Regions from separate parts of the Agrobacterium larrymoorei genome, predicted to be linked through region 3. Evidence: predicted binding sites of a transcription regulator. Region 3 holds the regulator's gene; each other region holds the start of a gene.
The links. The regulator LexA, encoded in region 3, represses DNA repair genes until DNA is damaged. The targets are predictions, from matches to a motif close to TGTTCNNNNTGTGTTCNG.

Region 1 (9,803 bases), 390 kb from region 3:
CACATCCTGCCGCCTGCGCTTCAGATCCAGCATCACATAGACCACGCGCTGGCCGGGGCCGTGATAGGTATATTCCCCGCCTCGACCCGTGGCAAAAACCGGAAACCGGTTCGGCTCGATCAGGTCTGCAGAATCGGCGCTGGTGCCCGCAGTATAAAGCGGTGGATGCTCCAGAAGCCACACAAGCTCGTCCGCCTCGCCCGCCGCAATTGCCGCAACCTCACGCTCCATCTCCTCAATGGCCTGCTCATACGGCACCAAACCGTCAGAGATTCGCCAGCGCATGGGCGCAGAACCGGCTACGGCATGCATTTTTGTGGTGAGATCGGTACGTGTGAGCATGAAATTGTCCTTTCCACAGCCTTCTCGCAGAATGACCTCAAGGCCGCAACCCCCGCATTTCCGGGCTTCTTTGATATAGGTGTGGGGACAATAATTTTTAATTTCAAAAAACTGTCACGACGCTCTTGTGCACCGAAAATCCTTTTGCTACATGCACCCCCGTCGGCGCAAGTCGACCCTACCACGATGCGGTCGTGGCGGAATTGGTAGACGCGCAGCGTTGAGGTCGCTGTGGGGCAACCCGTGGAAGTTCGAGTCTTCTCGACCGCACCAAAAGATAACCCGCTTCGGCGGGTTTTTCTTTTTCTGCCAATGCAATGGCGGCATTTCTTAAAGCGAAAGCAAAACTCGCAATCTGCCTGTTAGTGAATTGGCAGGTTCTGCTTATCCGCTTCTTCCTTGATGATATCTTCCACTACCTGCCTCTTTAGCGACGGATCACCGAGCAGATAATCATCCGCGATCTCGAAGATGGATTTCGGGCTCTCAGCGCGGCTCAGCGTCTCCAGATCCTGCGCGATCTGCTGGCGAAGTTCTGCATATTGTTCCATGGAAGCCTCCTTTGCAGACTTGAAATATTCTCGGGGAATGCGCTTAGGCCAATGCCGGTTCCGGCTGACAAAAAGAAACCCTCCTGTTCAAGGAGGGTTAGGTGGGGAAGACGGCACGGTGCGGGTAGCACGTTAGCCGTTGCGCTCCTCCAACCACGGTTTGGCAAAGCGGTTCCCGTTTTAAAGGCCACAGGAACGGATTGCTTCGCAAGTGCCGGTATAAAGGTTCACCAGACCTTCCGCGTGACTGCTGCGGCTTCTGTCGCGGAAAATAATGGGGTTGATTTCAGGTATCGGGCTGCATGCAATCTCCTTCGGCAGGCTCCATGCTCATCCGCCGTTACTCCACCCGAAATGTCGCCGCTCTCAATCTCCGAAATATGGACGACGACAGAGCCTACCCCACCTAAGCTGCAAATAAAAAAGCCGCCGAAATGATCGGCGGCTTTGGGACGTTTAGTGTCTAGCCTGTCAGCCAGCAAGGGATGCTGCGACGGCTTCGATGGCCTCGTTGGCCTTGGAGCCATCCGGGCCACCGGCCTGGGCCATATCCGGGCGCCCGCCGCCGCCCTTGCCGCCGAGTGCGGCGGAGGCTGTGCGGACGAGATCGACTGCGCTGAAGCGTGCTGTCAGGTCTTCGGTAACGGCTGCGACAGCGCTCGCCTTACCATCTTCGGAGACGGCGATGAGCAGGACCACGCCGGAGCCGAGGCTGCCCTTGGCGTCGTCCGCAAGGCCCTTCAGGTCCTTGGCATCGATGCCAGCGAGGGACTTGGCCAGGAATTTCACGCCGCCGATGTCCTTGACGTCAACGGCAGAACCTTCCGCCGAATTGCCGCCCATGGCGAGCTTGCGGCGGGCGTCAGCCAATTCACGTTCCAGCTTCTTGCGTTCTTCCAGCAGGCCTTCGACGCGCGACAGGACCTCGCCCGGCTGAACCCTAAGCGAAGAAGCGAGCGACTTCACGCGCTCATCCTGCTCGGCAAGATAGGCCAAGGCGCCCTGCCCGGTCACGGCCTCGACGCGGCGAACGCCAGCGCCGACGGCGCTTTCGCCAAGAACGCGGACAAGGCCGATCTGGCCCGTGGCGGAAACATGCGTGCCGCCGCAAAGCTCGACCGAGTAAGGACGGTTGGCCTTCGAGCCATGGATGCCGGTGCCCATGGAGACCACGCGCACTTCATCACCGTATTTCTCACCGAACAGCGCCATTGCACCTTCGGCAATCGCATCGTCCACGCTCATCAGGCGGGTAACGACCGGCGAATTCTGCAGAATGATTTCATTCGCCATGTCTTCGACGATCTTCAGCTCTTCCGCGCTCATAGGCTTCGGATGCGAAACGTCGAAGCGCAGACGCTCAGGCGCAACCAGCGAGCCCTTCTGAGCAACGTGGGTGCCGAGAACTTCGCGCAGCGCTTCATGCAGCAGGTGCGTGGCGGAGTGGTTGGCGCGCAAACGCGCGCGGCGATCGTGATCGACCGTCAGCTGCACCGCATCGCCAAGCTTTACACCGCCCTCGGCCACGGTGCCGATATGCACGAACAGGCCCTCGCCCTTCTTCTGCGTATCGGTAACCGTGAAGGTGCCATTGTCGGAAGAGATGACGCCAGTATCGCCCATCTGGCCACCGGATTCGCCGTAAAACGGCGTCTGGTTGACGACGAGCTGAACGCTTTCGCCCTCTGCGGCGGAATCGACGGACTTGCCGTCCTTGACGATAGCTTGGATCACGCCTTCGGCGGTCTCTGTGTCGTAGCCGAGGAATTCGGTCGCGCCGTGCTTTTCCTTCAGCTCGAACCAGACGGTTTCGGTTGCCTTATCGCCGGAGCCAGCCCAGTGCGAGCGGGCTTCCGCCTTCTGGCGCTCCATCGCGTCGGTGAAGCCGGCAATATCCACGCCGATTTCGCGGGCGCGCAGAGCATCCTGCGTCAGATCAAGCGGGAAGCCGTAGGTATCGTAAAGCTTGAAAGCAGTCTCGCCATCTAGCATGCCGCCCTTGGAAAGATCGGACGTTGCGTCGGAAAGCAGCGAAAGACCACGCTCCAGCGTCTTGCGGAAACGGGTTTCCTCAAGCTTCAGCGTCTCGGAAATCAGTGCCTCTGCACGGACGAGTTCAGGATAGGCGCGGCCCATCTGCTGAACGAGCGTCGGCAGCAGCTTCCAGATCAGCGGTTCGCGCGAACCGAGAAGCTCGGCATGACGCATGGCGCGGCGCATGATGCGGCGAAGAACGTAACCGCGACCTTCATTCGAAGGCAGCACGCCATCGGCAATGAGGAAGGCGGAGGAGCGCAGGTGGTCCGCGATGACGCGGTGGCTTGCGCGCTTCTCACCTTCAGCCGGAACGCCGGTCGCTTCGACGGATGCGGAAATCAGCGCACGGAACAGGTCGGTATCGTAATTGTCATGCTTGCCCTGAAGCAGTGCGGAGATGCGCTCAAGGCCCATGCCGGTATCGATGGACGGGCGCGGCAGGTCGATGCGCTCTTCCTTCGTCAGCTGCTCATACTGCATGAAGACGAGGTTCCAGATTTCGATGAAACGGTCGCCATCCTCATCCGGCGAGCCGGGAGGGCCGCCCCAGATGTGATCGCCGTGGTCATAGAAGATTTCCGAGCACGGACCGCAAGGACCGGTATCGCCCATCGCCCAGAAATTATCGCTGGTTGGAATGCGAATGATGCGATCGTCGGAGAAACCGGCAATCTTCTTCCAGAGATTAAACGCCTCGTCATCGGTGTGATAAACCGTCACGAGAAGACGGTTCTTGTCGATGCCGAATTCCCCGGTGATCAGGTTCCAGGCGTGCGTGATCGCCTCTTCCTTAAAGTAATCGCCAAAGGAGAAGTTGCCGAGCATTTCGAAGAAAGTGTGATGGCGTGCGGTGTAACCGACATTGTCCAGATCGTTATGCTTGCCACCGGCGCGAACGCATTTCTGCGAGGACGCGGCTGTGGAATATGGGCGGCTTTCAAGACCGGTGAAGACGTTCTTGAACTGAACCATCCCGGCATTGGTGAACATCAGCGTCGGATCGTTGCGCGGCACCAGCGGGCTGGAGGGCACGATTTCGTGGCCGTTTTTCTTGAAGTAGTCGAGAAAGGTCGACCGGATTTCATTCACACCGCTCATACGAAGTCCTTCATTGCCACGCGCTCACGCGGCCATAACATAAAAATCAATGGCTTTTATCGTCCGTCACACTTGCTGTCCAGCCAAAGAGAGCCGAGCTTCGCCACAATTCCGCCCGCGCAGCACAGTGGATGCAATTCAACCACAGAAATGAACAAGGCCGCGAGACATGAGGTCACGCGGCCTTGATGAAAGACAAGACAAGACTAATCCGGCAGGCCGATCAAGCGTCTGGCTCTACGCCATCCGCATCTGCCTCAGGCCCGCCATTTTCAAGGAAGCGATCTGCAATGAGACCTGCATTCTGGCGAAGCGCCATTTCGATCTCGTTGGCAACCGCAGGATTGTCACGCAGGAAGCCCTTGGCGTTTTCACGTCCCTGCCCCAGCCTCTGGCTGTTATAGGAGAACCATGCGCCGGACTTCTCGACGATGCCAGCCTTCACGCCCAGATCGACAAGTTCACCCGTCTTGGAAACGCCTTCGCCATACATGATGTCGAATTCGACCTGCTTGAAGGGAGGCGCCATCTTGTTCTTGACGACCTTGACGCGGGTCTGGTTGCCCACGACCTCTTCACGCTCCTTGACCGAGCCGATGCGGCGAATATCGAGACGCACCGACGCATAGAACTTCAGCGCGTTACCGCCTGTCGTCGTTTCCGGCGAACCGAACATCACACCGATCTTCATACGGATCTGGTTGATGAAGATCACCATCGTCTTCGACTTGGAGATGGAAGCCGTGAGCTTGCGCAGCGCCTGACTCATCAGGCGAGCCTGAAGACCCGGAAGGCTGTCGCCCATCTCGCCTTCGATTTCCGCACGCGGTGTAAGCGCTGCAACGGAGTCAACGACGAGAACATCGACCGCACCCGAACGCACCAGCGTATCGGTGATTTCCAGCGCCTGTTCGCCTGTATCCGGCTGCGAAATCAGCAGGTTCTGCAGATCGACGCCGAGCTTGCGGGCATAGACAGGATCGAGCGCATGCTCGGCATCCACGAAGGCGCAGATACCGCCCTTCTTCTGCGCTTCCGCAATGGTTTGCAGCGCAAGCGTGGTCTTGCCCGAGCTTTCCGGCCCGTAAATTTCAATAATACGCCCCTTCGGCAAACCGCCGATACCGAGCGCGATATCGAGACTGAGAGACCCTGTGGAAACGGTCTCAACCTCGATTACGTTTTCATTGGAACCGAGCTTCATGATCGATCCCTTGCCGAACGAACGTTCGATCTGGGAGAGCGCCGCTTCCAGTGCCTTGCTTTTATCCACCGAATTATCCTCTACAAGACGCAAAGAATTTTGTGCCATCCGAACCACCTTTAGGTTATTGAAGCCGCACAGGCAACGAAGCAGTATTGAAAGTGTATGTACTCTTTTTGTTCTCGTTTCGCAACAGCCCGTCAGCCCGTTGAAAACAAATAGCGTTAAGTCGTTCGTTCTGCTTTTGTTTTTCTTGTGTGCATATTTTTCCACAGGCTGTGGATGAAGAAGATAAAGGCCGTAAATCACCGAATCGGACAGAAAAATCCGCCTCGGAAACAAGGATGGACCAGCGTGAAAAAGATACTCGTTCTGGGCGGCGCGCATATAGACCGGCGCGGCATGATCGAGACGGAAACGGCGCATGGCGCGAGCAATCCCGGCTCATGGATGGAAGAGGCTGGCGGCGGGGGCTTCAACGCGGCGCGCAATCTCTCACGTCTCGGTTTTCAGGTTCGGCTGATTGCGCCGCGCGGCGGCGACGCCAACGGTGAAACGGTCGCGCTCGCTGCAAAAGAGGCAGGCGTCGAGGACACGCCTTTCACCTTTCTGGACCGCTCCACGCCCAGCTATACGGCCATATTGGAGCGCGACGGCGACCTCGTCATCGCCATTGCCGATATGGATCTCTACAAGCTTTTCACGCCGCGCCGCCTGCGCGTTCGCGCCGTTCGTGAAGCGATCATGGCGAGCGACATTATTCTATGCGATGCCAACCTGCCTGAAGACACGCTGAGCGCCATCGGCCTTGCCGCCAGCGTCTGCGAAAAGCAATCGGCGGCCATCGCGATCTCGCCTGCAAAGGTCATCAGGCTGAAACCGGCGCTGGCGGATATCGACGTGCTTTTCATGAACGAAGCCGAAGCCCGCGCTTTGACCGGTGAAGACGTGGCGGATGTGCGCGAGTGGCCGCAGAAGCTGAGAAACGCGGGACTCCGCGGCGGCGTCATCACCAGTGGCGCGCGGCAGGTCGTGGCTTTCGATGCACGCAACGTTGCGATCCTGAAGCCGCCTTTTATCGAGCAGGTGAAAGATGTCACCGGCGCGGGAGATGCCATGGCGTCCGGCTATCTGGCTGCAATTGCTAACGGAAAATCGATTGGCGAGGCGCTGCGCCATGGTGCGGCGGCAGGGGCAATTACGGTCCAGTCACCCTTTGCAACGGCACCGGATATGAGCGCGGAAAGCCTTGCAGAAATGCTGGCGCTTGTGCCGAACGCTGAAATCGTGTGAAGAACTCTAAGAGCCTGTTTGAAAACTCGGACGGGTCGATCCGGCGATGCTTTTCGCGTCCTGCTGCGTCGAAGGATATCGCCTATGATCTTCTCCTTGCAGGACACAAAAATCATTCTTCGGCTCTCCGCCGCCGAGTTTCCAAACAGTCTCTAAAATAAACCCGGAAGAAACAATGACCAAAACCATCCCCCCGCTCCTGCCGATCGCCTATTCGAACGAAGTTGCCGCCGCAAAGCAGCGTGGCGCACCGATTGTCGCGCTGGAATCCACCATCATCACCCATGGCATGCCCTACCCCGGCAACATCCGCATGGCGGAAGGCGTGGAACAGCTGATCCGCGATCAGGGCGCCGTTCCGGCAACCATCGCCGTCATCCACGGCACGCTGCATATCGGTCTTGAGAAGGAACAGCTCGAAGCGCTGGCCCAGACCAAGGATGCAATGAAGGTTTCGCGCGCGGATATCGCATTCGCAATCGCCGAGCGCCGCACGGGCGCCACCACGGTCGCCGCAACCATGATCGCCGCCGAACATGCGGGCATCAAGGTTTTCGCCACCGGCGGCATTGGCGGCGTGCATCGCGGCGCTGAAGAAAGCTTCGACATTTCCGCCGACCTGACCGAACTTGCACGCACCGGCGTAATCGTCGTCTGCGCAGGCGCAAAGGCCATTCTCGATGTTCCGAAAACGCTTGAAGTGCTGGAAACGCAGGGCGTTCCGGTCGTGACCTACGGCTCGACGGAATTCCCGGCCTTCTGGTCGCGCGCCTCCGGCATCACCAGCCCGCTGACGCTGAACAGCCCGGCAGCGATTGCGAATTTCCAGAACACGCGCGAGCAGTTCGGCCTTGAAGGCGGCATGCTGATTGCCAATCCCGTGCCGGAAGAAGACGAAATCTCCCGCGAGGAAATGGAAATCTATATCCAGCGCGCGCTTTCCCACGCCGAGGAGGACGAAATCAGCGGCAAGGCGGTAACGCCCTATCTGCTGGCAAAAATCTTCGAAATCACCGAAGGCCGCAGCCTCGAGACGAACATTGCGCTCGTGCGCAACAATGCGAGGCTTGCTGCTGAGATTGCGGTGGCGTTGGTCTGATCGGCGGGCGGTCAGCAAACAGGCTGGCCGCGTCGACTTCGACGACGTAGTATATAAAGACCAACCTCTGACATTCGCCTCGCACAGGAGACCTTCAGATGGCACCATTCTACGCCGCGCTTGTCGTATTTTTCGCATTGTGGACCATTCAGGTCGCGCTGAAAAAGCTGTTCAACATCAGCTTGAACACGCTGGCATTCGCGCTACTCGCAGGCGCAGTCAGCTTTATAGCTTTCAGCTTCGTGTAAAAAAGGCCCGGAAGCATATACTTCCGGGCCTTTCTTCAAGCAAAGGGTCAAGCCTTAGTTCTGTGCAACCGGGCGCACCAGCGGTGTGATGCGGCGGATGGTGACGCGGCGGTTTTCCTGGTTCGGGCCGAGCGTCTGGACCTTCAGGTAGCGTTCGCCATAGCCCTGCGTCGTGAGGTTTTCCGGCGGGATGCCGTAGACATCGGTCAGCACGTTGGCAACGGAAGCGGCACGCTGGTCGGACAGGACAAGGTTGCTTTCATCGGAACCGACGGCATCCGTGTGGCCTTCGATGAGGAAGGTTTCGGCCGGGTTGTTCTTCAGCACCTTGTTCATTGCGTCTGCGACCTTGCGCAGCGAGGCTGCCTGGCTCATCGGAACTTCCGCGCTGCCGGTTGCGAAGGTGATCGTATCAAGGTCGATACGACGCACCATGTCGCGCACGCGGGCGGAGTAGCGAACTTCATCGAGCGTATAAACGCGCTGGACGGGTTCGACCGGCGGCTGTTCGAGGAAGCGGTAGTAATCGCGATCCTCATCCGAAGACGTGTCGATGATGTACTCATTGACCGGGATGCGCAGACGCAGCGGCGGCAGATCGAGGCCCGGATCGCGGTAGACATATTCGCGATCTGGCTGATCGACCAGTTCCGGTGCGTAGAACAGAACATATTCACGGCCACGCGCATCGATACGCGAACGCTGGATCACGTCGCCGTAACGGTTGCGGATGGTGACGATCTGTGTGCGGTCGGGGCGCTCGATGGTTTCGCGATAGCGGTCATCGGGCAGACGCTCGTAGTAAGGCTTCGCACCGTCGGTGATGAAGCGGTCGTCATCGTTACCGCGAACGACGACGCGGTCGCCGAACTGCAGGAACACGCGGTCGCCCATGTCGCGGTCACGCGGCATGTCACGCGGACGCCATTCACGCACACCATCGGGACGGTCGAAGTCCGGACGGCGGTCGATGCGCTCACCCTGAACATTGGTGATGTTCTGGATGTTGATGGTGGTGTTGCCACCATCGCGGCGGGCCGCAGCCTGTGCTTCCGCATCCGAGGTCGGAACCTTGAAGTCCTGAACCTGCTCGCGTTCACGGCGACGCTGTTCGCGTAGCTGCTCGTTGCCGCTGCGATAGGCTTCCTTGTCGCTATCGAGAACGGCAGCACCCTTGTCTACAGGCAGAACGACGGTATCGGCAGACTTGGATGGATCCTGCGCAATGGCGCGGGCCTTGTCCAGCTGTTCCTTCGTCATCGGCTTTGCTTCGGTCTGCGGTGCGGCTACCTGTGCCGGTACGGGTTCGCCAGCGGGTGCCTGACCCGTGGTTGCGCCATCAGCCGGTGCAGGCGGTGCGCCCGGAACCGGAGCCGGTGCAGGCTCGCCATTCTGGCCGCGTGGCGGACGGGGCTGTTCGGAAGGCTGCTGGCCGGGAGCCGGGTTAGGCTGCTCGGCTGGTGCGGGAGCCTTGCCGGGGGTCGGTGGCTCTGCTGGAACGGGTGCCTTGCCAGCTTCCGGCTCCGGTGCTGCCGGACGCTTTGCAGGCGTTGCGGGCTTTTCTGGAGCGGCGGGCTTTTCCGGCTGCGCTTCATTGGCGGCAGGCTGATTTTCCTGCGTGCGGCGCGGTGTTTCGCCCTGACGCTGCTGCTGTTCGGTGCCTTCAGCGGCTGGCTGCTGGCGACGCGGACGCTCCTGCTGCTGTGGCTGACCTTCAGTTGGTGCCGCATCCGGCTGAGCATCGCGGCGCGGACGTTCCGGGTGCTGCTGGCCTTCGGCATCCGGCTGCTGCTGCTCGCGCTGCGGACGGCGTGGACGCTCCTGCTGTTGTTGCTGTTCAGGCTGAGCCTGCGGCGCGGCCTCAGGTGCGGCTTCGCGGCGCGGGCGCTCCTGCTGAGGTTCTGCCTTGGGTTCGGGCGCGGCTTCACGGC
Region 2 (9,803 bases), on a different replicon from region 3:
CATGGTCGATGCTGATCGAGACTTTGAAGACTGGACTAAAGCCGGGCGTTGTATGGGCACCCGTCCCCGTTCTTCTGCCGGGCGAAAGAACGTCCACCGAGGATGAACCGGCAAAATCGCTCTATTCGGCCCTTCCCCGGCATGATGAGCTCGACGGCATATTGGACGCCAACCTGATGGTCGGCTATGTATGGGCGGACGAGCCGCGCGCAACGGCCTGCGCCGTCGTCACCGGCACCGATCCAGAGACAGCGAAACGGGCCGCAGAAGAGATTGCGCGCTCCTATTGGAATGCCCGACACGACTTCCATTTCGGTCCCGTGACCGGTGATCTGGAAGCGATGCTGGACATTACCGAACAATCCGAAACGCACCCGGTCATTCTGGCGGATTCAGGCGACAATCCGACAGGTGGCGGTGTCGGTGATCGCGCCGATGTGCTGAAGGCCCTTATCCTGCGCGGTTTCGAGGGGGCCGTGATTGGCGGCATTACCGACTTGCCTGCCGTAGACGCCTGCTTTTCTGCCGGTGTCGGCGCAACGCTGGCTTTGAAAATAGGCGGCTCGCTGGATCCTGCCAGTCCCTTCGTGGAAGTGGCCGCAGAGGTCAGGTCCCTGGACGATCCGGGGCCGAAGGAAGAGCGACAGGCGGTCGTCAGGATCGGCGGTGTAACGCTCATTCTGGCCGCTAGACGACGCCCATACCACAACATAGCCGACTTCACCCGCCACGACATCGAGCCTACCAAAGCAAGGCTGCTGGTGGTTAAGTCCGGCTATCTTTCGCCAGAGCTTCAGCCCATCGCCAACCCCAACCTCATGGCCTTGACCGATGGCGTCATCAATCAGGATATCGAAAAGCTGCCTTCGAAACGCAGACGCCAGCCGACCTTTCCTTTTGTGAGAGAATTCGACTATACGCCATCAGCCAATCTTTCCGCGCGTTGGAAAGAGCGGGATTAGGACTCTGAGACCTGTCTGGCTCCGCCATCGTGAAGCGGGGCCAACTCTACCCTCCCACCCTGCGCGATCCGCAGGCTGACATTCGCTAGTGGACAATCATGCTGTCGGCACTGCCCTTTGTGTTTCGCCATCCTCAATTGCGGCTTTCCGCAATCGGCATCTTTGTCTTCGGCTTCACCGGCGCAGCGACGGCCCCTTATCTTTCCCTGATCGGCATTCGCGAGCTTGGCTTGAGCGACGCGGCCTTTTCCGGGCTCAGCTTCATGGCCGCCCTCGTCAATGTTTCGGCCAGCATCAGCATGGGCATCCTTTCCGATCGTCTGGGCCACCACAAAATACCGATACTCGCCGCCTGCATCTCCGGCATGCTTGGATACGGCGTCGTCTATCTCTTCCCCTCGATATGGACTTTCGCGCTGGCGCTGCTGATCCCGATACCCATCTACGGCGCCTTGAATTCTCTCATCTTTGCCTATGTGCGAGCCAGTTGCGAAGGCATGGCAGCGCGGGATCTGATTGCCGTCAATTCCGCCGTTCGTGCAGCCATTTCGCTTTCTTGGGTCCTGGTGCCGGGTATCGTGGGTTATGCTTTTGCGGGTAGGGCCAGCATGTTGCCCGCCTTTCTGCTGGCAAGCCTTGCCTGCGTTTTCTGCTTCATTCTGTTTGCGAAAAACATGCGCGAGGATAGCCAGTCACGCACCGAAAGGCGCGAGCCAGCTTACGCCTTCCTCGCCTCCATCCGTCATCTCGGTTCCACCGCCATATGGCCTTATGTTCTTGCCATCGCACTCATTTCCTCCACGCTGCACATCAACGGCATCGTGCTGCCGCTGGTCGTCACCGGCAAGGCCGGAGGCCAGGCTGCCGATGTTGGCGCGATTGTGGGGATTGTCGCGCTGCTGGAGATCGTCTTCATCTTCTTCTGGGGCTGGATCGAAACCAAAACCTCGGCAGCCGTCGCCATCGCGGCGAGTGCGCTTCTCTATTGCATCTACATGGTCATGCTCGGTCTGGCGGATAATCCGACCACGGTCTATCTGCTGACCCCGCTATCGGGGCTCGGTGCCGCAGGCATCATCTCGCTTCCCATCACCTATCTGCAAAACCTGATCTCGCGTCGCGCGGGACTTGGGAGCTCGCTGATCGCAGTCAATATCTTTCTCGCCGGAGGCTTGAGCTCACTTCTCTTCTCCCTCGGCACCGCCATCAGCAATTATTCGCACACTGCGATACTGAGCGCCTTTGCCGGATTATGCGGCGTCTCGCTGCTTGGCTTTCTTCACAAGCGCCCGCCTGTTAATGACGGCAAGATGGGAAATGGAGAAGAACATCATGGTTGAGGCAACAGAACGGCTGCTCGAAATCTGCGTGGACGACGCTGCCGGGTTGGACGCAGCCATCAGGGGCGGCGCAGACCGTATCGAACTCTGTTCCGCGCTCGGCATCGGTGGCCTCACGCCGTCACACGGCCTCATGCGCCATGCAGCACAGACTAGCACCATTCCCGTTTACCCGTTGATCCGCCCACGCGCGGGCAGCTTCGATTATAGCGCCGCCGAAGTCGCCATGATGGAAGACGACATTATCCGCGCCCGCGAACTCGGCCTCCCCGGCGTCGTGATCGGCGCCACCAGTGGCGATGGGACATTGGATGAAGCGACCCTGCGGAAGCTGATCGACGCGGCAAAGGGTCTCGACATCAGCCTCCACAGGGCTTTCGACATGGTGAAAGACCCGATGAGGGCACTTGAGACAGCCATCGATCTCGGCATTTCCCGGATCCTCACCTCAGGCTGCGCGAAAAATGTCCGGCTGGGTTTCGAAACGCTCCGGGCGCTGGCAGCGCGTGCTGAAGGGCGCATCTCGATCATGCCAGGCGGTGGCGTGACAATCGATCTCGTCCCCGATCTCCTTGCCCTTCCCGGCATCCACGAAATCCACGCCTCCGGCAGTTCTTCCGTCGAGGAGCAGGCATCTCTGGTCGAATTCGGCTTTGCCACACCCCAGCGCAGGCAGACAGATCAAGACGTGGTGCATAAGCTGAAACAAGCCGTGCTTGTCTAGCTTTTAAGAAAAGGGCGCTCGACCCGACTGGGGAGCGCCCTTTTGGCCCGGACGGCACAAACGCGCGCTGGAGAGAGCGCTGCAGGTGCTATCGATGACGGGTGTGACCGAGATATGTGGCGTGCGGGTGCCTATTTCAAGATGTTGCTGATGTAATCTCGAACGTCGATATCAGGCACGCGACAAGCCATTTCATTCCGGCTGAACATCTGCTATGTTCTTCTTTTGTTTCCGCCCGGATGAACGTTTCCGCCCATGACCTCGCCGCCCGAACCATCGATACGCAAGATAATCCATGTGGATATGGACGCGTTCTATGCTTCGGTCGAGCAGCGGGACGATCCAAGCCTGCGCGGACGTCCGCTGGCCGTCGGAGGTTCGGCAGCGCGCGGCGTCGTGGCGGCGGCAAGCTATGAGGCGCGTGTCTTCGGCGTTCATTCCGCAATGCCATCGGTCACGGCCAAACGCAAATGTCCCGACCTTATTTTCGTGCCGCCGAGATTTGAGGTCTATCGGGCGGTATCGCAGCAAATCCGACAGGTTTTCGAGGACTACACGCCCATCATCGAGCCTCTATCGCTGGACGAAGCCTATCTGGATGTGACGGAAAACCTGAAGGAAATGACTGTCGCCACGGAAATCGCGCTGGAAATCCGAACGAAGATCAAAGCCGTCACCGGACTGAACGCATCCGCCGGGATTTCATATAACAAGTTCCTCGCAAAAATGGCTTCGGACCTGAACAAGCCGAACGGACAGGCCGTCATAACGCCAAAGAACGGCCCAAGCTTCGTTGAGCAGCTCGCCGTGAAGAAGTTTCATGGCGTGGGCCCGGCAACGGCAGAAAAGATGCATCGGCTCGGCATCGAAACCGGTGCGGATCTGAAAGCCCGGTCGCTGCAATATCTGGTGGAACATTTCGGCAAGTCCGGTTCCTATTTTTACAACATTGCGCGCGGCGTCGATGAGCGACGGGTTCAGCCGAACCGCATCCGCAAATCGGTCGGCGCAGAGGATACGTTTTCACAGGATATCGACGATCTCGCACGCGCTTCTGCGGAACTGGTGCCGCTGGCGGAAAAGGTGTGGAATTACTGCCAGGGCAAGGGGATCGGCGGCAAGACCTTGACCGTGAAGATCAAATATTCCGACTTCACCCAGATGACGCGCAGCAGAACAGGAAACCTGCCCTACCACAGCGTGCCCCACATGCTCGAAGCCGCCGAAGCGCTACTCGCCAGCGTCCACCCGTTCAAGCGGCCCATAAGACTGCTCGGGATTACGCTGTCATCGCTGGATAATAGCGCAGACAGCGACACCCCTGACGAGCCGCAGCTCGGCCTGAATTTCCAAAACTAAATTTCCCACTCGTCACTCATCAGAAAGCGTTTCAGCAGCGCTCGCGATAAAATCTGCGACATCCTCAGGATGCGAAATCATCGACATGTGGCTGGATTGAATTGCTCTTGTGGTCGCCCCGATATGTTTCGCGATTGCCTGCTGAACATGCACCGGCAGGGCTCCGTCTTTTTCCGTTACCAGATACCAGGATGGCTTTGCCTCCCACGCGGCTTTTGAGCCAATCTTTTCCGCGAAGGACTTGGCGGCCATGGGCTGTTGCGTGGCGGTCAGAAGGGCCACGCGTGGAGGCGAAACATCAGCGGCCATAACCTTCGAATAGGCCTCCGGGTCATCCAGCCAGACATGTCCGTTCCGGTCCGGTGCAAGCCCTTCCATCGAGGCTTTTTGCCGGATTAGCAAATCCGCGACAGACTCGCCCGCATCGGGAACGAGCGCCGACAGATATACGAGACCCCTGACATTCCCAAAGTTCCCGGCTTCCGTGATGACAGCTCCCGCCCATGAGTGACCCACAAGAAGAACACCTCCCTGCTGCCTCTGAAGAACATGGCGGGTGGCCTCGACGTCGTTTGCCAAAGACGTCAGCGGATTTTGAACCGCCGTGACATGATAACCCTTGGCTTGAAGCAGCGGGATGACGTCCTGCCAGCTCGACCCATCCGTGAAGGCACCATGTACAAGAACGATATTTCGCACGCCGCGAGGTTCCGCTGCATGGCTTTCGTCAGAAAAAACTATGCTTACGAGCAGCATGGCAAATACGATTAATCCTCTCAAAAGGTGCCTTCCGACAGATTGATGGATAGGCGCGAGAGATGTGCAGGTCGCATTCGCCATTGTGCAATGTCCTCGAATGGAGATCAGCCGGCAACGTCGTAAAGTTTGAAGCTCATATCGGCGGCCTCTTCCCGTAGTGGAATGATGGCCTGATATTCTGCTGAACCGTACCAGCGTCGTGCTGCATCGGCGCTTTCGAAACGAATGACACCGAGGCCATGCGGCGTTGCGGTGCCACCGAGCGCTTCAACGAACTTGCCACGATGAACAAATTCACCGCCAAAACTTGCAAGAGTAGAGGCCGCTGCAGCCGAATATTGAGCCAGTTTTTCAGGGGACTTCGGTCGGGCTTCTACGACAACAAGTGCTACCATTTCAGGTCTCCTATGGACACGCGTTCATTTTGAACACATATGTACATATAGGTGGGCAATAGTTTTGTCCATATATGTATAAAATAAAATTGAGGCTGTCATGGCGCGACCTATGAAGTTCGACAGAGATGAAGCGATAGATGTCGCAACCGAAGCCATTCGAAGCGAAGGCTATGAGCAGGCATCGGTGAAGGCGCTGTCAGAAAAGCTCGGCATCACACGCTCCAGCTTTTACAACACCTTCGGATCGCGAGAGGCACTATTTGAAGAAGTCATCAGGCGTTATGCTCCTACCGCGCCGGATGCGCCGCTTTACGAGGAGATCAACGGGCCGATCCTCCCGCTTTTGGAACGGGTTCTAAGGCGAATATGCCATATACGCAGCAGCGACCCTGGCGGGCACGGCTGCATCATCGTCAACTCCATTTGCGAAATGTGCCCCTCGACGGAAGATCCCGCTGTCATGCTCATGGATATGGCCGCAGGCTCCTCGAAGCGGCTTGAAGAACTGCTTGTCATCGCTCAGACCAACAAGGAAATTCCTGCCGATGCCAACCCACGAGCACTGGCGCTCGCTCTTCAGAACCTGATGATCGGCCTGAATGTTCTGTCCAAGGTCGTCCGGTCCCAGGATGACCTGTGGCTATTGACGGAAACGACACTCAAAGGGCTGGGGCTGGCCGCGCCCTCATCATCTTCCACCAAAATGTAATGGATTGGAGACCTCAGGTCAGTTCCTTTACCACCAGTTTAGAAAGGTCGGCGAGTATCTTTCGCTGGCCATCAGTCGCCTGATCGTGCGGTTTGAAATCCGCTACGCAGACCGTGCCAACCACAAGGCCGCTATCCGGATCTACGATTGGAGCACCGGCGTAAAAGCGAAGTGCCGTCGGGCCTTGCACCAGCGGATTGGACTGGAAGCGGAGATCCGCGCGCGTGTCGCTGACGAACATCGGCTCCGTTCCGGCTATCGTGTAGCCGCAAAAGGCAATGTCGCGTGCAACGGTTTCAGCCTCTATGCCGTGACGTCCGACAAGGGCCAGATCCTTATCACCGGCGAGCGTGACGAAGCCGATTGGGGTACCGAGAAGTTCAGCTGCACCGCGCGCGATGACGTTGAGGTTCTCCTTCGGCTTTTCCGCAAACCTCTGCCTATACGCCTCAACGGCCTCCAGCCGTTGTTCCTCAGCGAAAATGACGGGCAGGCCACTGGTGAACTCTGCCGCATTCGACGCCAGCACCTTGTTGCGCCCCGTGCGTTTGGCTTCATAAAGAAGTCGGTCAGCCTCGGCGATCAGCGTCTTGACGTCGTGGATACCATCGCTTCCTGCGGAACTGCAGCCTGCGCTGATTGTCACGTGGCCGAAACTGCTGGCGGAATGCTCGATCCCCAGTTCTGCGACTGCGGCCCTTATACGCTCACCCAGGGCGAAAGCCTCTGCCTCACCGGCGCCCGGCATGATGACGGCGATTTCTTCTCCGCCATAACGGGCGCAGACATCGCTGCGCCGCGCGCTGCTGCGAACCGCCTGCGCAACCCGGCGCAGACAATCATCTCCGGCCTGATGTCCATAAGTGTCGTTGAAAAGCTTGAAACGATCCACGTCGATGAGAAGCAGCGAAAGATTTTCGCCGCCCGCATCGGTATTTCCATATTCCTCGGCCAGCACCTCATCGAACTGTCGGCGGTTGGCAAGTCCCGTCAAACCATCCGTGTTGGCGCGCCTTGCAAGCTCGGCATTTGCCTCCTCCAGCTTTGCTTCGGCAACCTTACGGCGGGAAATATCGCGCAGAACGACGATCAGGCTGTCATCTTCGACAACGAAACGATAACGCCCTTCCACCCAGACGTAGTGGCCATCCCGATGCTTCAGCCTGTAGATCGCTTCCACGGGAAAGGTGGAAACGCGCGCATCCTGCGCCACCTGCTGCACGAGCGGCCAATCGCTCGGGTGAATGATGCCACGCGCATTCGTGCCGACAAGTTCCTTCGGCTCCATGCCGAACATGTCACGCGAAGCCGGTGACACGTAGCGGCGTATCAGGTCCCTATCCAGCCGCACGATGACATCCGTCGCATTGTCCGCAAGCAGCCGATATTGCGCTTCGCTTCGGCGCGTCGTTTCCTCTGCGCGGATACGCGCGTTAAAGGCACGCCTGACCGCAACCGCCAGCGCAACCGTGGATGCACTGAGCAATGCAAGAACGACGCCTATCGTAACGGCCTGCTTGCGCCACGTTGCGAAAATCTGATCGTGCGAAAGCGCCACATTGAGGATCAGCGGACGCGGGCCCACATGCATGAAATTATAAAGCCGCATCACGCCATCGATGGCAGCAACGCCGGAAAACGATCCTGACGGTTCAGCCTGAAAACGCTTGATATTTTCAGAGGCGGAAAAATCCCGGCCGATTTGATCCCCAATGTAGGGACTGCGCATGATCAGCACGCCGCTCTGAGAGAACAGGTTGATCGCGTCTCCATCCTTCAGGTTCATGCGTTTGAATAGATCCTGAAAATAGCTGAGCTTCAGCGTGGCAACGACAACACCGCCAAAACTGCCATCGGGCCTATCGATCCGCCTGCTCAAACCCAGAACATCGTCATCACCCGTCAGGCGCCGTTGGAACGGTGCGCTTATATAGAGCCCGGCATTTTCGCTCTTCAACTGCGCTTGAAAGTAGGAGCGATCCGAGAAATTATCGAGCCTTGGCGGCGCCGAGCCCGCATCCCTGACAACGTTACCCGCAGCATCCAGTACCAGAACGCTGGTGAAATAAGGCTCTTTCAGAACCTGATCGAAAAGAAGCGTCTGTTGCAGCGCAGGAGGGAGCGCGGCAAATTCGGGCTGCTCCACCTTCCTGACAATGCTTTCCAGCACGCCATCATAAGCATCCAGCCGACTGTCTATATCCTGTGAAAGCAGGGTAAGCAGGTTTTGAGCACCGGTATTGGCAATCGTCCAGCTATCTTTGCGCAACTGCACGAGCATGATCGCGGATGCACCGCAAAACCCGAGCATGAGAATTGCCACGAACAACCAATAGCGGCCGCGACTGAAAACCTGCATGTGCCCTCCGGTTTACACCTCACTTTTACCTTCCATCCGCACGAAACGGGGAAGGCTTAAGAACTGGCACATTAGCGGACGACCAATAAGGAAGTGTCAATAGTTTCTATCAAGAATTGGAGAGAACCACGGCTGCACGCGGTAGAATTGCCCGGATTTGCCTTGGGCGCGATGAGCCATTACGCCAGTCTGAAGCGACGCTTTACGTAAAGCCCGAAGGCCGCCCCTAAACCGCAGAAAATCAGGAATATCCATCCCGAAAGAGCACCTGCATGAATGCCTGAGAGCAACACACCAACGGTACAGCCGAGGGCCGTCATACCGCCCCAGCCCATCAGCACACCGCCAAGCAAGCGCGATGCAACACCGCTTCTGGATGGCCATGAGGGTCTGAACTGGCCAGCAACAAGCGCCGAAGCAAAGCTTGCGACTATCAATCCGGCAACAAAGACGCCGTTTGGAGAAAGAACCGTTGTTTTGATCGCACTGATCCAGCCGCGCACAGTATCCAGACCCGCTAGAGTTTCAGGCAGCAAAGCACCCGACGTTCCAGCCGTTCTAACGATGCTTCCAAGTTCAGCGGTCACGCCGAGTGGCATGACGCGGAAATAGGCAAAGGCACTGATCGCCGCGACAAGAATGCCGGTAATGACGGGAGGCCAACGATGGACGAAGATTGCCTTGATCGCCTGTTTTAACCTGTCTTCGCTGTTTTGGACGGGCGCGGTATCCCCGCTTTTATCCAGATGAAGAACAGTGGCAATGAGGCCGGACAGGATTGCCAGTGCGAGAAAGAGTGCTGCACCATAGCCGAGATGGTACGGCAGCCAGACAGGCACATCATCGAACACGCTGACCGTATAAAGCGTGTTCCAGCTGAGAAACGCCAGTAGGAAGCCGAAGGCCGCGCCGATGATCGCGACGCTGGATCCGAATGCTCCTTCGCCCAGCCGATAAAAGTGGCCGGAGAGGCACGACCCCGACAATGCGGTACCGATGCCGAAAACGGCAGATGCGAGGGCAAGAACGGGACCGACCGGGCCGATATGCGCATTGGGCGGCAGGCGATCCGGCTGAGGCACCGGCACCCAAGCCATCATGACGATCTGATAAAAGACGACGCCGACAAGCAGCGCGACAAGGATTGCCAGTACACCATCGGAACGCCGGTTCTCCACCAAGTCCCTGAAGTT
Region 3 (9,803 bases):
GCGGCTGATCAAGATCCGATGCGGAAGTCCTCGATGATTTCGCCGGTCGATGCGGCTTCCTGCTCATGTTCGGGGTCTCGCCATGGTTCCAGCAGCGCTGCTTTTTCCCACTCCCGCATTGCGGACAGGTTCAGAAGCCGGTTTTTGTATGCTTCGGAAGCGGGCGACAGGCTGGTTCCGTAAGTCCTGAAGCGGAAGGCAACCGGGCAAAAGAATGCGTCTACAGCGGTAAAACGCTCTCCCGCCAGAAACGGGCCGCCGAAGGTTTGCAGGCCCTGCTGCCACAAGGCGTCGATACGGGCGATATCACTGCTAAGGGACGGCGAGGGTGCGTGCGGGCGAATGCGCAAGCCGACGCTCATGGGATGCAGGTTGCGCAGAGATTGAAAGCCGGAATGCATCTCCGCGGTAACGGACCGCGACCACGCGCGCGCCGTCTTATCCTGCGCCCAAACGCCTTCGTGGCTTTCGGCAAGATATTCAGCAATGGCCAGCGTGTCCCAAACCGTAACGTCGCCATCGATCAGGCACGGAACTTTGCCGGTGGGCGAGAACCAAGTGAAGTCGTTCTTAGGGTCGGGATCGTTGAAGGGAGCCAGCTTTTCGTTGAATGGAATATTCAAGGTCTGCATCAGCGCCCAGGGCCGAAGCGACCATGACGAATAGTTCTTGTTGGCTATATAAAGATCGTACATCGCGGGACCCCTCTAGTATCGATTACAGATAGCATGTCTTGAGCTTCGTAACGCACCAGCGACAGGCAATACAGGCGTCTTTAGCGATGAGTGTCTTCAAACTATTTGATGATTGAGTTTTCTTGTCAGCAAGACCCATAGGCCTGGTCAGGCTAAATTAATTATCGAACCTCTTTGCCTGAAAATTGTTTGGTTTGGCTGTGTAACCGAACAAGGAGGACCACGCATGGAAACCAGAACCGGAGGCTGCTTCTGCGGCAAAGTAAAATTCTCCGTATCGGGCGAACCATATCGTGTTGGAATCTGCCATTGCATGGATTGCCGCAAACATCACGGCGCACTCTTTCACGCATCGGCGATTTTTCCGGAAGACGCGGTACGGATCGAAGGCGAAACTGGCAGCTATAACGGACGCTTCTTTTGCCAGAATTGCGGCTCTCCCGTTTTCGGCAAAAGCGATGATGAAATCGAACTCAATATTGGCTCTTTCGATTCCACCAATCAGTTCGAACCGACATATGAGTTATGGACAATCCGTCGCGAGGCGTGGTTGCCGGATTTTCCGATGATGAAGCAATATGACCGGAATCGTGAAGCAGAAAGCCGGGAAGAGCAGGGGCGCTGAAAGAAGGCGCGTCCCAGCGGGGCGCGATGCACTTAACTAACGATACGTCGCTCGGGCTGATTTTATCAATCATGCTCGGCGCTTCACCAAAACTTTCTGCACCCCTTCTCGACTCGCTAACAAGCAGATGAGCTTCGAGGACAATATTTGGCTGGTACCAAGCGCTCTGGAAGCGACCCTCTTACCATTCGTTCCATCAACACTGCGCCAATCTCAACGGCGAATTCTTTGGTGCCAAGTATGTCGCAGATCGCCCTCGAAAGCTAAAACGCACTCTCAGGAATCTCCGAACATCTGTAACCAATGTGTCCGGTCTTTCCAGCGCCGTGAAGAACGCACAACCACCACGCCCGGAAATATCTCACAGCGTCGCCGGAATATAGGGCTTACTGAAGAAGCAACTACGCACCTTCAGTTAGATGTTCCAAGCACAAGCCTGTCGCGCCTCAACTCAATGATAGCGCCGGATGAGACCAACCAGCTTGCCCTGAATCTTCACCCGGTCAGGTCCGAAAATTCTGGTTTCGTAAGCCGGGTTGGCCGCCTCGAGAGCGATCGACGCGCCTTTGCGGCGGAAGCGCTTGAGGGTTGCTTCTTCGTCATCCACGAGCGCAACGATAATATCACCGGGGCTTGCGGTGCTGCCATTGCGGATAATGACGGTGTCGCCGTCGAAAATCCCTGCCTCGATCATCGAGTCACCCTTGACCTCGAGGGCGTAATGCTCGCCGCTGCCTAGCATGTCCATCGGTACGGCAACGTCATGCGTATTGTTCTGAATTGCGGAAATCGGCACACCTGCGGCAATCCGGCCCATGACGGGAACTGTTACGGCACCGGAAAGCGCATCATTTGCGGGTTTGGGCGCAGGCGCTGGCTCTGGCGCTTTCGGCTTGCCGAGACTGCCTTCGATAACGCTTGGCGAAAAGCCGCGCTGGGGTTTCTGCGAAGGAGGCGTATAAGCCTCCGGCAGCTTGATGACTTCCAGCGCTCTGGCGCGATTGGGAAGCCGGCGGATGAAACCGCGTTCTTCCAAAGCAGTGATCAGCCGGTGGATGCCGGATTTTGAAGCCAGGTCGAGTGCATCCTTCATCTCATCGAAAGATGGAGGCACGCCGGATTCCTTCATTCGCTCATGAATGAAGAGAAGCAGTTCCTGCTGTTTGCGCGTGAGCATGAAGAAACACCCTTGGACTGTGTGGCGAAGATTCGCGAAACAAATACAGAACGAACACTATATGTTCCATATGTGTTCTGCAATCCCTTAAAATTTCGCTAAGTCTCAGGTTGTGAAATTTTCTTCGTGAAAAGCAACCAGGCGCATTGGCTGATGACACCGAAGGCCCTTGCTGATATGGCGTGCGCACAACGAACCGGCCTCGCCGGATGCTCTTAAAAACGGGCGCTACTCTGGAATTGTGAGGAAGACGATGACTGCGAAGAACAATCTTAAAGTGGTGGCCGGTGAAGGTGCGGGCGCCGTATCGTTTTGCAATACCGAGCGCTTTTCGCTGATTGCCGGGCCTTGCCAGATGGAGAGCCGGGATCATGCCTTCATGATTGCGGGAACGTTGAAAGAGCTTTGCGCGAAGCTCGGCGTCGGCCTTGTGTACAAGTCCTCGTTCGATAAGGCCAACAGGACATCCCTGTCCGGCAAGCGCGGCATCGGTCTCGATAACGCCATGGAGATTTTTGCCGATCTGAAAAAGGAATTCGGCTTTCCTGTTTTGACGGATATCCACACCGAAGAACAGTGCGCCGTCGTTGCGCAGACGGTCGATATTCTCCAGATTCCCGCGTTCCTCAGCCGCCAGACGGACCTTCTTGTTGCTGCCGCCAAGACTGGTCGCGTAATCAACGTCAAGAAGGGCCAGTTTCTTGCGCCCTGGGACATGAAGAATGTGCTGGCCAAGCTGAATGAAAGCGGCAACCCGAATGTGCTGTTATGCGAACGCGGCGCTTCCTTCGGCTATAACACACTGGTTTCCGACATGCGTTCGCTTCCGATCATGGCATCGCTCGGCGCACCTGTGGTGTTCGATGCAACGCATTCCGTTCAGCAGCCGGGTGGGCAGGGTGGTTCCACAGGCGGGCAGCGTGAGTTCGTTGAAACGCTTTCGCGCGCCGCTGTTGCAGTTGGCATCGCGGGGCTGTTCGTCGAGACGCATGAAGATCCCGACAATGCGCCTTCCGATGGCCCGAACATGGTTCACCTTAAGGACATGCCGAAGCTTCTGGAAAAACTTTTGGCCTTCGATGCGATTTCCAAGGCGGCCTGATTTCGTCCTAATCGATTTTTATAAGGTGGCGGACGCCTCGCATGGGGCGTCGTCATTGTAATTTCTTACGCTTCGTCTACAGCGAAAAGGCAATTACATCCGAGTCGTCGTTAAGTATCGTTCTACTGCGCATCTTCGCTGAAAACGGCTTCACAGCCTTGCCGATGCGCTCTAAGACAAGCGACTGAAACCATCTGTTCCAGTCCCAAGGGAGAGACCATGACAGCCATTACCGATATCATCGCACGCGAAATCCTCGACAGCCGCGGCAACCCCACCGTTGAAGTGGACGTGTACCTCGAAGACGGTTCCTTCGGCCGCGCCGCCGTTCCATCGGGCGCTTCCACCGGTGCCCACGAGGCAGTCGAGCTGCGCGATGGCGGCAAGCGCTATCTCGGTAAGGGCGTTGAAAAGGCCGTTGAAGCCGTCAACACGGAAATCTTCGATGCGCTCGGCGGTTTCGATGCCGAAAGCCAAATCCATATCGACCAGACGCTGATCGCGCTCGATGGTACGCCGAACAAGTCTCGCCTCGGCGCGAACGCCATTCTCGGCGTTTCGCTCGCTGTTGCCAAGGCTGCTGCCGAAACGACAGGCCTGCCGCTTTACCGCTACGTCGGCGGCCCGAACGCGCATCTGCTGCCCGTTCCGATGATGAACATCATCAATGGCGGCGCGCATGCCGATAACCCGATCGACTTCCAGGAATTCATGATCATGCCGGTTGGCGCGGAAAGCATCCGTGACGCCGTGCGTATCGGTGCGGAAATTTTCCACGTTCTGAAAAAGGAACTGGCAGCACAGGGCCACAACACCAATGTTGGTGACGAAGGCGGCTTCGCGCCTGGCCTGAAGAGCGCGCCGGACGCACTCGATTTCGTGATGCGGTCAATCGAAAAGGCTGGCTACAAGCCGGGTGAAGATATTGCACTCGCTCTCGACTGCGCATCCACCGAGTTCTTCAAGAACGGCAAGTACGAGATGGAAGGCGAAGGCCGCACGCTGGAGCCGGAAGCAATGGCCGATTACCTTGCTGAACTCGCGGGCAAGTACCCGATCATCTCCATCGAAGACGGCATGGCCGAAGACGATTGGGAAGGTTGGAAGTACCTGACGGACAAGATCGGCTCCAAGGTCCAACTCGTCGGCGACGATCTGTTCGTGACGAACTCCGCGCGCCTGCGCGATGGCATCAAGATGGGCGTTGCAAACTCCATCCTCGTCAAGGTCAACCAGATCGGCTCGCTGACCGAGACACTCGACGCTGTCGAAACCGCTCACAAGGCACGCTACACCGCCGTCATGTCTCACCGCTCCGGTGAAACGGAAGACTCCACTATTGCGGATCTCGCCGTTGCGACGAACTGCGGTCAGATCAAGACCGGTTCGCTGTCGCGTTCGGACCGTCTGGCGAAGTACAACCAGCTGATCCGTATCGAAGAAATGCTCGGCCCACAGGCTGCATACGCCGGTCGTTCGATCCTGCGCGGCTGATTTTCGTCAGTATGCAGATATGAAGTAAGGCCCGCGAAAGCGGGCCTTATGCTTTTGTAAGTCCAATTTTTCTGCCGAAGAGACGATTCGATTACGGATTCGTCTGGTTCTGCGCCGGGGCATTCGGAGATGCAGGCGCCGTTGTATCAGGCGCAGGCGTTGCTGGCGCCGGAGGTGGCGTGGACGGGGCAGGCGGCGGCGCGCTTGGCGCCGTAGACGTCGCTGGCGGCGTCGTGGATGTCGAGCCTGTCGTGCTGGACGTATTCGAACCGGTCATAAAATAAGCGAGCGCCAGAATGACGACGATCGCCGCAATCACGATAGTCACTGTACGATTGTTCATGGTGCTTCCTCCCAAATCACCCCATGCCGAACATCGGCAATGTCGATGACCACATAAGAATGTGGTATTGGCGTGATTTGTTTCAACTGGAAGATTGTTCGCCTCTAAAAACCACTATCGGACCTCAACTGCAGGGAGAAATCGCTTGCCAGATATCTGGTTGAGGAACGGGGTTGGGAGTATCGCTGGAATAGGAAAATTTTGGCGATATGAACTGCAAAAAATAACTGCGGCAGATCGCTAATGCTCTACCTTAGGAAAATCTCACAACTAATTGAAAAGGTGGTGAGAGCGCAGGGATTCGAACCCTGGACCTACTGATTAAAAGTCAGTTGCTCTACCGGCTGAGCTACGCTCTCCCGTGTGTCGGGCGAAGCGCCCTGCGGAAGTGGGCGGAACATATGTAGAGGGGGCTTTGCGGTCAACCCATAAAAAGAGGATAATTTCATCTTTCCGCGTTTTTTTGTCGCGACTGCAAAAAGGTGATTGGTCGTAAGGGGTTGGTGGCGTTACAAGGCTGCGTGTGACCCGCGCGGAGTGCCTCATTGTCCATCGCAGATATCTCTCTTCTCACTGCACTTTTTGCCGGAGCCCTGTCTTTTCTTTCGCCTTGCGTGCTGCCGCTCGTGCCGCCTTATCTTTGCTATATGGCCGGGATTTCGGTTGAGCAGTTCAAGGATGAGCGGTTTGAGGCAAAGCCGCAGGTTCGCAAGGCGGTCATGCTGGCTGCGCTGTTTTTCACGCTGGGTTTTGCCACCGTTTTCGTTGCGCTGGGTGCGGGGGCATCCACGATTGGTATGGTGCTGCGGCAAAATCTCGATATCCTCGCCAAGATCGGTGGCTTCATCATTATCCTGATGGGCCTCAACTTCCTTGGGGTATTTCGCGTCGGCCTGTTTTCGCGCGAGGCGCGTTTCCAAAGCGGTGGAAAACCAGCGACGCTGTCCGGTGCCTATGTCATGGGGCTCGCTTTTGCTTTCGGCTGGACACCATGCATCGGGCCGGTGCTGGGTGCTATTCTTGGTGTTGCGGCGTCACGAGAAACGGTGGGTGACGGTGCCATGCTGCTGGCCGTCTATTCTGCCGGTCTTGCTATCCCGTTCTGGATTGCCGCGGCCTTTTCCGGCAGCTTCATGCGCTTTCTTGCCCGGTTTCGGCGGCATCTCGGTGTTGTGGAAAAACTCATGGGTGCGCTTCTGGTGCTTACTGGCATAGCTTTTATGTCGGGTTTCATCACCAACGTCGCGATCTGGTTCCAGGAGAGCTTTCCAATCCTGATGCAAATCGGCTAAGCGAATCTCATCCACCATCACGGCGAGGGAGCCATGGCCGAAATCGCCGGATTGCTGTTTCCGTTCTTCGGACTGATTTTCATCGGCTATCTTGCCGCGCGCATCACCAAGCAGCCTGCGGAAGCGCTTGGCTGGCTGAATACCTTCATCATTTATGCCGCGCTGCCCGCGCTTTTCTTCAAGCTGGTTGCCAAAACGCCCGTGGATCAGCTGGCGCGGATGGATTTCGTCGCACTCAGTCTGATGGCGACCTATAGCATTTTCGTTGCCCTGTTCCTAATTGGCTATTTCGTGAGGCGCAACAGCTTTGCCGATTGCACGATCCAGAGCTTTGCCGGAAGCTATGGAAATATTGGCTATATGGGGCCGGGACTGGCGTTGCTGGCGCTGGGTGAGCGCGCGGCGGTTCCCGTGGCGCTGATTGTCTGCCTTGAGAATGCTGCGCATTTCATTACCGCACCGGCCTTGATGGCCGTTGCTGGGGGCGACAAGCGCTCTCCCTTGAAGCTCGCGGGCGATGTTGCGCGCAAGGTCATCACCCACCCGTTCATTTTATCGGTGATCTTCGGTTTCTTCGCTGCGGTTGCCGCGTGGCATCCGCCGCAGCCTGTACAGCAACTGGTGGATTATCTGGCGCAATCCGCAGCGCCCTGTGCGCTTTTCGCTATGGGCGTTACGCTTGCGCTGAGGCCGCTTAAGCGGGTGCCGGTGGAGATCAGCTATATCGTGCCAGCCAAGCTTATATTGCATCCGCTTCTGGCCTATCTGGTTCTCTCCACCTTCGGCTCTTTCGATCCGATCTGGGTGTTGACCGCGGTTCTGCTTGCAGCACTACCAACCGCCACGAATGTCTTCGTCATCGGTCAGCAATATCGGATCTGGCAGGAGAGGGCGTCTGCGACGATCCTCGTTTCGACGGTGCTTTCCGTCTTCACCGTAACGCTGGTGCTCTATTTCATTCGCTCCATGAGCGTCTGAGGCTGCCTGCCAAAAGCGAGGGCAGGGCCTTGATGCCGCGCCCGGGCTCGATGCCTTCGCGCATGACAAGACCGCGCAGCGGGCCGACGCTTCCCAGAACATGCAGACCTGCGGCGCGCGCCATCTGCATCGGCAGGAAACCGGAGAGGAGCGAGCGGTTGAGAAGATCGACGCTCACCGTGCGGCTGACGACATCCGCGCGGCGGCGGCGGTCGAATTTCGAGCCGGCATCGGCAGGGATCGGCCCGCCCGTCAGCGTTCCCAGCAATTCTGTAAGCACGATGATATCGCGAAGGCTGAGGTTTAGGCCCTGCGCACCGATGGGCGGAAAGCCGTGAGCCGCTTCGCCCACCAGCGCCACGCGGCCCTTGCTGAAACGATGCGCCGTCATGCTGGAAAGTGGCCATGTCTGCACGTTTTCTTCCACACTGACGGTGCCCAGCATGGATTGCATGCGCTCTTCAACGCGCTTGCTCAGTTCTTGAAGCGGCAGCGATGAAAGCTCTGCGGCCTGCTCCGGCTTCACCACCCAGACAAGGCTGGAGCGATCACCCGGGAGCGGAACCTGCGTGAAAGGTCCGGTCGGCGTGTGGAATTCCGTCGAGACATTGCTGTGTGAACGGCTGTGCGAAAAGTTGAGAACCAGCGCCGTTTGCGGATAGGACCAGCTTTTGACATCGATCCCGGCGGTTTGCCGAACCTTCGAGCCCCGTCCGTCCGCGCCGATGATGAAGCTTGTCGACACCTGCTCGCCATTGGACAACGTCAGGGAGACATCGTGTTTGCCGATTTCGATTGTCTCGGCCACGGCGTCGATGAGGGTTATGTTGTTTTCCTGCGAGACTGCCTGCGAAAGAACATCCAGAAGCGCTGCGTTGGGCATGTTCCAGCCAAACGCGGCAAGGCCGATTTCCGATGAGCGGAACGCGACGGTCGGCGCGCGGAGCAGCCGGTCAGTGCCATCGATGATCTGCATTGTGGACAGGCGCGCGGCGGATGGTTCGATTTTGGACCAAAGCCCAAGCCGGTCCATGAAGCGGATCGACTGGTCCATCAGCGCCGTCGTGCGGTGGTCGATCCTGTCGGATTGGGGAGCGATGAGCGCGACATTGCGACCCGAACGTGCAAGCGCAATGGCCGCGATCTGTCCAGCAAGTCCAGCGCCTACAACGGCAATCTCGAAGTTTCTCATCGTCCTGTTCCAATCATGCTTTCAGGCTTTGAAACATAGTGGCTTTACCGCGCCAAATCCAGAAGTCATCTGTGTCGCAAGCGCCATCCGTTTGAAGCAAAATCCATATTAGTCCTAGGATAAGCTTTCGCGGATGGTTGCAAAGAGCGGTGAATGGTCGCATATCGGAAGGGACGTAACGGATAGAAACGGGGCGCGTGCGCTGATCATGAAGATTTTCAATTACAAGCGCGTGCCCTATGCCGAAATCCGCGCTTTCTCCGTTCACATCCTTACGGCCTCAGGTTCCTTCCTTGCCTTCCTTGGCGTGGTTGCCGCTGCGGAGCATCGCTTCGTGGATATGTTCTGGTGGCTGGGGCTTGCCCTTCTGGTGGATGGCATCGATGGACCGATTGCGCGCAAGGTGCGCGTGAAAGAGGTTTTGCCCAACTGGTCTGGCGATACGCTGGATAATATCATCGATTACGTAACGTATGTGCTGCTTCCCGCCTTTGCGCTTTATCAAAAGGGCATGATCGGCGAGCCATGGTCCTTCGTTGCGGCGGGCATGATCGTTGTTTCGAGCGCTATCTATTACGCCGATATGGGCATGAAGACGGATGAGTACTTCTTCTCCGGCTTCCCTGTGGTCTGGAACATGGTGGTCTTTACGCTTTTCGTCATAGATGCCAGCGCCACCACGGCCATGATCGTGGTTACGGTATCGGTGGTGCTGACCTTCCTGCCGATCAACTTCCTGCATCCCGTTCGGGTGAAGAGGTTGAGGTGGTTGAACATGGCGGTGTTCCTGCTTTGGTGCGCTCTTGGCGGTTACTCGCTGCTCATGCACTTCCAGTCTCCGGACTGGGTTGTCGCAGGCGTGGTCCTCACCGGAATCTATCTCTATTGCATCGGCGGCATCATGC

Region 1: recA (recombinase RecA) is a predicted target of LexA. The motif match lies at 5,399-5,416, and genes of this name have one in related genera.
Region 2: dinB (DNA polymerase IV) is a predicted target of LexA. The motif match lies at 3,242-3,259, and genes of this name have one in related genera.

The regions. Positions count from the first base shown of each region.
Region 1 covers NZ_CP039691.1:1,387,974-1,397,776, reverse strand. Annotated here, with positions in the region: gene lipB (lipoyl(octanoyl) transferase LipB) at 1-342, opposite strand, end outside; tRNA gene CFBP5473_RS06625 (tRNA-Leu) at 531-615, shown strand; gene CFBP5473_RS06620 (hypothetical protein) at 705-893, opposite strand; gene alaS (alanine--tRNA ligase) at 1,365-4,028, opposite strand; gene recA (recombinase RecA) at 4,252-5,340, opposite strand; gene CFBP5473_RS06605 (carbohydrate kinase family protein) at 5,587-6,525, shown strand; gene CFBP5473_RS06600 (pseudouridine-5'-phosphate glycosidase) at 6,701-7,624, shown strand; gene CFBP5473_RS25010 (hypothetical protein) at 7,723-7,872, shown strand; gene CFBP5473_RS06595 (OmpA family protein) at 7,927-9,803, opposite strand, start outside.
Region 2 covers NZ_CP039692.1:398,445-408,247, forward strand. Annotated here, with positions in the region: gene CFBP5473_RS16140 (M81 family metallopeptidase) at 1-962, shown strand, start outside; gene CFBP5473_RS16145 (MFS transporter) at 1,061-2,302, shown strand; gene CFBP5473_RS16150 (copper homeostasis protein CutC) at 2,295-3,026, shown strand; gene dinB (DNA polymerase IV) at 3,282-4,385, shown strand; gene CFBP5473_RS16160 (alpha/beta fold hydrolase) at 4,398-5,084, opposite strand; gene CFBP5473_RS16165 (DUF1330 domain-containing protein) at 5,249-5,539, opposite strand; gene CFBP5473_RS16170 (TetR/AcrR family transcriptional regulator) at 5,652-6,251, shown strand; gene CFBP5473_RS16175 (diguanylate cyclase) at 6,265-8,610, opposite strand; gene CFBP5473_RS16180 (YeeE/YedE family protein) at 8,790-9,803, opposite strand, start outside.
Region 3 covers NZ_CP039691.1:1,774,665-1,784,467, reverse strand. Annotated here, with positions in the region: gene CFBP5473_RS08510 (ComEC/Rec2 family competence protein) at 1-8, shown strand, start outside; gene CFBP5473_RS08505 (glutathione S-transferase family protein) at 9-695, opposite strand; gene CFBP5473_RS08500 (GFA family protein) at 922-1,320, shown strand; gene lexA (transcriptional repressor LexA) at 1,772-2,497, opposite strand; gene kdsA (3-deoxy-8-phosphooctulonate synthase) at 2,751-3,599, shown strand; gene eno (phosphopyruvate hydratase) at 3,819-5,093, shown strand; gene CFBP5473_RS08480 (dynamin) at 5,185-5,436, opposite strand; tRNA gene CFBP5473_RS08475 (tRNA-Lys) at 5,720-5,795, opposite strand; gene CFBP5473_RS08470 (cytochrome c biogenesis CcdA family protein) at 5,982-6,728, shown strand; gene CFBP5473_RS08465 (AEC family transporter) at 6,762-7,706, shown strand; gene CFBP5473_RS08460 (UbiH/UbiF family hydroxylase) at 7,684-8,898, opposite strand; gene pcsA (phosphatidylcholine synthase) at 9,107-9,803, shown strand, end outside.